Regions from separate parts of the Streptomyces sp. BR1 genome, predicted to be linked through region 1. Evidence: riboswitches for the same ligand, from Rfam matches in the RefSeq annotation. Region 1 holds a riboswitch; the other holds the start of a gene.

Region 1 (3,515 bases):
CGAGTCCTGGAGCCGCGCCGGGGAGATGTTGGAGGCGGCGACCGCGCGGACCTTGCCGTCCCGCACCAGCTGGTCGAGGGCGGTGACGATCTCCTCGACGGGGACGGACTCGTCGTCGAAGTGCGTGTAGTAGAGGTCGATGTAGTCGGTGCCGAGGCGGCGCAGGGACTCCTCGACGGCGGCCTTGATCGTGGTGGGCGCGAGGCCCTTGTACGTGAGGTGGGCGCCGACCTTGGTGGCGACGACGACGTCCTCGCGGTTGCCGCGCGCGGCGAGCCACCGGCCGATGATCCGCTCGGACTCACCGCCCTCGTTGCCCGGGGCCCACTGCGAGTACACGTCGGCCGTGTCCACGAAGTTGCCGCCGGCGGCGGTATACGCGTCGAGCACGGCGAACGACGCCGCCTCGTCGGCGGTCCAGCCGAAGACGTTGCCGCCGAGGGCGAGCGGGAAGACGGAAAGGTCCGAGGCACCGAGCGGGCGCAGAGAGGTCATGAGGGGGCAACGGCGTTGTGGGGCACGGGTATTCCGGATACGCGGCCCGATCCGGAACCCGGACGGGAACCCCGGACCGCACCCGACCCGGGGTGGAGCCCCACCCGACCTACGGGTTGAGCCCCTTCGACTGCAGCCACGCCATCGGGTCGATGCCCGTGCCGTCCGGCGTGTGCACCTCCAGGTGCAGATGCGGGCCCGTGACGTTGCCGGTGGCGCCGACGCGGCCGATCGTGTCGCCCGTGCTGACCTGCTGGCCCGCGCTGACCGCGATCGACGACTGGTGGCAGAACCAGAGCTCGGAGCCGTCGTCCAGCTCGATGACCGTGCGGTAGCCGTACGAGCCGGACCAGCCCGCCGACTTGACCGTGCCGCTGTGGATCGCCTTCAGCGGCGTACCGGTCGGGGCGGCGAAGTCGAGGCCCGTGTGGTGGCCGGAGGCCCACATCGAACCGGCCTCGCCGAACGTCGAGGTGATCGTGTACGAAGCGACCGGCAGCGAGTAGCTCTTGGCGAGCTCGGCGAGGCGTTCCTCCTCGGCCTTCTTCGCGGCGGCCTCCTCGGCGGCCTTCTTCTCGGCCGCCGCCTTCTGCTGCGCCGCGGTCTGCGCGGCCTTCGCCTCGGCCGCGGCCTTGTCGGCCGCTGCCTTCTCGGCACTCGCCTTGGCCTCGGCCTCGGCGTTGTTCTGCTGCTGTTCGGCCTGCTGGAGGATGCGGGCGCGCAGGGCCTCGCCCGCGTCGGTGGCGCCCTGCTCGGCCTCGGCCCTTGAGACGCCCGCCATGGTGAGCGGGGCGCTCGCCACGGCCCGGTCGGCCTTGGCGGTCGGGGACGTATCCGGGGTGTCGTCGCCCGCGATGTCCGATATCAACGTGCCCACGCCCGGCAGGGACTTGACGTCCGGGAGCTTGTCGGCGACCGAGTCGGGCAGGGATATGGAGACCGGCGGCTTGGTCTGCGCGCTGGCCATGCCGCCCGCGCCGACGGCCGCGATGACGCCGACGCCGAGGACGGTGGAGCTGCGGGCGAGCCCGCCGCGCTGCTTGGCGACGCGGTGCCGGCCGCGTACGGCACGCAGGGACTCCTCGGTGGGGTCCCACGGCTCCCACACCTCGGTGTCACTGGGCGGGGCCCCGTACAGGGAGACGGGGGGAACCGGCGGGGTGCCGAGGGCAGGCTCGTTGGACGCCACGGGGGCGCACTCCTTTCCTTCCTTCTCGCCTACCGGGTTAGCTGACGGGTTCGGAGCAGGAAGGTCTCCTACGGGCACCTCAGAGAAGTGCGAAGGTGCCCGATTCACCCCAAGTTGGTGGTTCCCCGGTTCCCTTGCGGGATTCGGCGCGTGCGCACGGTGCCGCCTAGGCGACGGCTGGGACGACCGCGCTGCGTTATCGAACGTTAATAGACACCGGGACCTGTTTCCAAGCTGTTCCCGTTGATCCTTAATGACAGTGCGTCAAATGGCGTGCACTGCGGGGCCGTTCGGCTACGAAGGGTTACGAGGCGGCTCGACCGGGGTCATGGCACCACCGGCATCGTCCGGCGCCGCTCAGGCTGGCGCACCCCCGGGCGGCTCACCGCGAGCAGCGCCATGTCGTCGCTCGCGCCCCCGCCCGTATGTCTGCGCACGTCGTCGACGAGCGCGTCCAGCAGCTCCTCCGGACCCGGGAAGATGCGGCCGCGCAGCCGCTCGTGCGGATCGTAGAAGTCGCCCGGGGCCTCGGCCGCGCGGGCCTCGGAGAGGCCGTCGGTGTAGAGCAGCAGCGTCGCGCCGGGCGGGAACGGGTACGCGTCCGCCCGGTCCGGCCACACCCCGAGCTCCGCCATCCCCAGCGGCAGCGCGGGGTCGGCCGGGGTGAGCGCGTCGAGCCTGCCGTCCGCGTGGAGGAGCAGCGGCTCGGGGTGCCCCCGGTTCACCAGGCGTACGCACTCGCGGCCGGGCGGGATCTCGGCGAGCACGGCGGTGGTGAAGCCCTCGAAGGCGTCAAGGCCGTCGCGCCGGGTGCCCTCGCGGGCGAGCGCCCGCTCCAGCCGCCCGGCCACGTCCTCCAGTGACGGCTCCTGCTCGGCGGCCTCCCGGAACGCCCCGATGACCACGGCCACCGCCTCCACCGCCCCGAGCCCCTTGCCCCGCACGTCCCCGACGACGAGCCGCACCCCGTACGGCGTGTCCTGGACGGCGAAGAGGTCGCCCCCGATGAACGCGCCCGCCTGCGCCGCCTCGTAGCGCGCGGCGACCTGGAGTCCGCCGATACGGCCGGACGGCTTGGGCAGCACCGCGCGCTGGGCGGTCTCCGCGATCACGCGCGCGGAGGCCAGGCGCTCGCCGCTGCGGCGCAGGGTGCGGTTGATGACCAGGGCCAGGATCGCGACGGTGAACACGGTGAACAGCTCGCTGACCGCCTCGGCGGTGCTGGGGATGTCGTGGAAGGCGTCGGTGAGCACCACCGCCCCGACGGCGGCCGCGCCGATGACGGCGGTGCCGACCCGGCCGAAGAACGAGGCGGCGATCAGGGGCGCGGCCGAGTAGAGGGCGGCGGCGGTGAGATCGGGCGGCGTCGAGACGTCGAAGACGACACCGACGACGAGGAGCAGCGCGGGCAGGACGCGGACGAGGCCGAGCCGCCGCAGTCGGGCGGCACCCGCCACCTGGTCGAGGCGCCCGGGCCCCTCGTCCTCTCCTCGCTGCCGCACCTGTCGTCTCCCTGCGCGTCCGCCGGGCTGCCGACATTCCGTGCCCCACCCAGGCTGTCGGGCGGCGTGCGCCACGGCGACCGCACCTCGGCCAACCGGGCTACCGGGTCAGTGGCGGTCGGCCCCGGTCGCGATGAGCCTCGCCCGGCACCGTCGGGGCCCGGCGAGCCCCCGTACGCACGTCCCTCTGGCGTGCCGACGGGTCGCAGGGGGCCCGTGCACGGCCGGGACGCCGCCCTTGGTGTGCCCCGGCGCGGACAGCCAGGGCACGGCGACCGGCGGCAGCGGGAACGAGACGCACATCAGCAGCGCGCACGCGGCGAGGAACA
Region 2 (3,515 bases), 2.8 Mb from region 1:
AGGCCGTCAGAGCGGCAGCAGGTCCGGGCGCTTGGGCTCCACGTGGTCGCCCGAGCTCTCGCCCCGCAGCCGTCGCCCGATCCACGGCACCAGGTGCTCGCGCGCCCAGTGGATGTCGTCGCGCCGCACCTCAAGGGTGCCGCGCGGCGGCAGCGGCGGCCACATCTGGTCGGGGTCGGCCGGCACTTCAAGGCCGAGCACCTGGGCGGCGCGCAGCGCGACCCGGGTGTGCCCCTCGGGCGACAGATGCAGCCGGTCCTCGTCCCACGCCCGCCGGTCCTGCACGGACTTGAGCGACCACAGGTCGAGCACCGGGCAGTCGTAGCGGTCCGCGATGGACCGTACGTGCGCGGTGTACGTGGCGACCTTGCCCCGTAGATGCTTGAAGACCGGCACCCCGCGCGTGTCGAACCCGGTGGTCACCATGACCGTCGGGATCGCGCTCTTCAGGTCGGCCACCGCGCGCTCGAAGCGCTCGGCGACGTCGTCCGGGTCGGTGCCCGGCCGGATGATGTCGTTCCCGCCCCCGCAGAAGGTCACCAGGTCGGGCGCGAGCTCCTTGGCCCGCGGCACCTGCTCCTCGACGATCTGGTCGAGAAGCCTGCCCCGGACCGCGAGATTGGCATAGCGAAAGGCCCCCTCCGGTCGCTGATCAGCCAGTAGCACGGCGAACCTGTCCGCCCAGCCGACGAACACCCCGTCCGGGCCGGGATCGCCGACGCCTTCCGTGAAGCTGTCGCCGATCGCCGTGTACGACCCGAACGTACCGCTGTTGAATGATCTCGAATCGTCTGCCACGGGACCATATCTTTCCCTTACGGATGTGACCTACGCGACCGTAAGGAGGGGTTGACGGTGGGTGATATAGACCACCCGGTCAGTTTGGCCCCAACGGGAATACGCCAAAGAAGGCGCGGCCCGGCACGATTTCACGTACCGGGCCGCGCCGTTTCGAGCCGCTGAACTGTCAGAGGCTGGCGCCCTGCTGGCGCAGATACGCGAGCGGGTCGACGTCCGAGCCGTAGTCCGGGGTCGTACGGATCTCGAAGTGCAGATGCGGGCCGGTGACGTTGCCGGTCGCGCCGGAGAGGCCGATCTCCTGGCCCTCGGTCACGGTCTGCCCGGCCGAGACGACGATCTGCGAGAGGTGGGCGTACTGGGAGTACATGCCGTCGGCGTGCCGGATGACGACCTGGTTGCCGTAGGCGCCGCCCCAGCCCGCCGTGACGACCGTGCCCGCGCCGACCGCCTTCACCGTGGTGCCGGTCTGCGCCTCGAAGTCGACGCCGGTGTGGTAGCCGCTGGACCACATGGATCCGGCCATGCGGTACGGGGTGCCGATGCTCACGCTGTCCAGCGGCGCGCGGAAGCCGGAGGCGGAGCCCTGGCTCGTCTTGGCGGCCGAGGTGGTGGTGGCGGGTGCCGCACTGGAGGCGTGCGAGGTGGCCGTCGACGTGTGCGAGGCCGTGGCGTGGGACTTCGCCCCGATCGTCAGCTTCATCCCGGGCCGGATCAGCGCCGGGTCGTCGCCGACCACCGCGCGGTTGTCCTGGTACAGCTTCTTCCAGCCGTCGAGCCGGTGGTCCTCGGCGATCTTCGAGAGGCAGTCGCCGGACTGCACCTTGTACGTCGTGGGCGCGGCCTGGGGCGAGGCGGCCGGGGCGGCGACGAACACGGACGCGGCGCGGGCGGCCTGCTGCGGCGCGACGGCCGGAGCGGCACTCTTCACCGCGGCGTGCGCGCCGGTGGCGCCGAGCAGCGGGATGGCGAGCGCGGCGCCGCCGGTGCCGGCGGCGACCATGCCCCGGGATATCGGGCTGGACTTGGGGCGGCGGTGCTTACCCTTCGCGGGCATGGCGGATTCCTCTCCGGCGCCTGCGAGGTGAGCTGTCGGGTTCGGGCTGGAGCTGCCCGGCCGGGCGCACCACAATGCGGTGCGTCGGCTTCACCCCAAGCCGTGCCGGAATTCCGGACGGCGCCTACCTGGGTCCCCCGCTCCTGCCACACGTGGATGGGTGCGGATTCCGAGCGGTGGCAGGATTCGGCGGTCCACCCGGATTGCGGTGACCGTAAACGAGCATTGCTGGCCGCGACAAGTACCCATTCGTCATTCGATTTCGCGGACAGGAATTCATCGGGGAATTGCGGTCACCCTGTGTCGACGATGAATCCCAACAGGCCCCGACGGCAGGGGGATTCGGCACGACCCACCGCCACGGACCGTCACCGGTATGACGCTGCTCACGGACGACTCACGGAAAAACCTCCCTTCCCGTGGGGGAAATGGAGGGTTTTCCGTATAGCGCCCAATACGGACGAAAGAGCCGATCAGTGCATCTTTACGTCCGAATGCCTCGCCTCACTCCTGTCCCGCGATGTTCCACGGCGCGAACGCGTTCTTCTTGCCCGCGAGCGCGGTGCGCAGCTCCGGGTAGTGGCGCAGCAGCACGCTGATCATGGTGTTGCCGTCGATCCACTCAAGCCCGGCCTTGGAGTACACCTCGGGGGTGTAGTACTCGGTGAAGAACCGGTCGCTGTTCAGTCGGCGCGAGGCCATCAGGATGAAGATCCTGAATGCCGTGTCGCTGAAGGCGAAGCCCTTCGGGAGTTTCTCGGCGAACATGCCGACCTCCAGGTCGACCTTCTCGATGTCGCCGCCGTACACCCGCTTGATCTCTTTCGCCCACACCGGATTGTCCGTCAGGTCCTTGAATTCCTTGGCGGGCTTGAGGCGGAGCAGTCGGCGGAATTCGTTGTAGCGCGGGACGCCGAGTTCGCGGGTGCGCAGGATGTCGGTGGCAGCGAGGTCCTGGAGGTGGCCGTCGGGACGCTCGTACTCCTGGAGGAACTTCGGGAAGTTGTGCAGCGTGACGAGTCCCGGGTGGAGTGTGCCGAAGCTGTAGAGCAGGTCGATCGTGGGGATCGAGCCGAGCACCTTCAGGGCCTCGGGGCCCGCGATGTCCCGGAACGTGGCATCGCGCAGTACGGAGTTGTCGTTGGCGGCCCGCAGCTCCCAGTCGTCGCGGATCAGCGGGTGCATCCGGTAGACGGCGACGAACTCCTCGGTGAGCGCGTACGGAACGCCGTAGTGGTCGGTCTCGCCGCCCGGGATGCCGCTGATGACCTCGGACTTGCTGATCCGCCCGAACAGGTCGTGCACCCGCTCCCCCGCCAGCCCCCACCAGTTGGCGCGCAGTGCGGTGACGGTGGTCGGGTGGCTGATGACGGCGGGGGTCCACTCCACCGTGTGGATCTTGGCGATCAGCGCGGCGTTGACGAGCCGGGCCCGCTCGAAGATCTCCTCGTCGTCCCAGCCCGGGTACGCGGCGTGCAGCTGGTCGCAGATCGCGTTGTGCTCGCGGGTGAACACGTCGTGCATCAGGGCGAGTCCGAGCCAGAAGCCGGGGATACGTGAGGGGTCCTTGGCCGGGTCGGAAGGGAACGGCATCCGCTCGTCGTCCCACAGGTGCAGCTTGCCGTTCTCGCCGGTGCGCAGGGCGCGCAGCTCGTCCTCG

The links. A riboswitch is a leader RNA that binds a small molecule or an ion and turns the genes downstream of it on or off. The one in region 1 is predicted to bind cyclic di-AMP.
Region 2: another riboswitch for cyclic di-AMP. It lies ahead of ACT1U9_RS02560 (M23 family metallopeptidase); the one in region 1 lies ahead of ACT1U9_RS14340 (M23 family metallopeptidase).

What each region holds. Positions count from the first base shown of each region.
Region 1 covers NZ_CM126252.1:3,332,876-3,336,390, forward strand. The annotation lists gene ACT1U9_RS14335 (aldo/keto reductase) at 1-495, opposite strand, end outside; gene ACT1U9_RS14340 (M23 family metallopeptidase) at 605-1,684, opposite strand; cyclic di-AMP (ydaO/yuaA leader) riboswitch at 1,696-1,843, opposite strand; gene ACT1U9_RS14345 (PP2C family protein-serine/threonine phosphatase) at 2,011-3,186, opposite strand; gene ACT1U9_RS14350 (hypothetical protein) at 3,295-3,515, opposite strand, start outside.
Region 2 covers NZ_CM126252.1:553,327-556,841, forward strand. The annotation lists gene ACT1U9_RS02555 (SGNH/GDSL hydrolase family protein) at 7-798, opposite strand; gene ACT1U9_RS02560 (M23 family metallopeptidase) at 968-1,855, opposite strand; cyclic di-AMP (ydaO/yuaA leader) riboswitch at 1,860-2,028, opposite strand; gene ACT1U9_RS02565 (peroxidase family protein) at 2,360-3,515, opposite strand, start outside.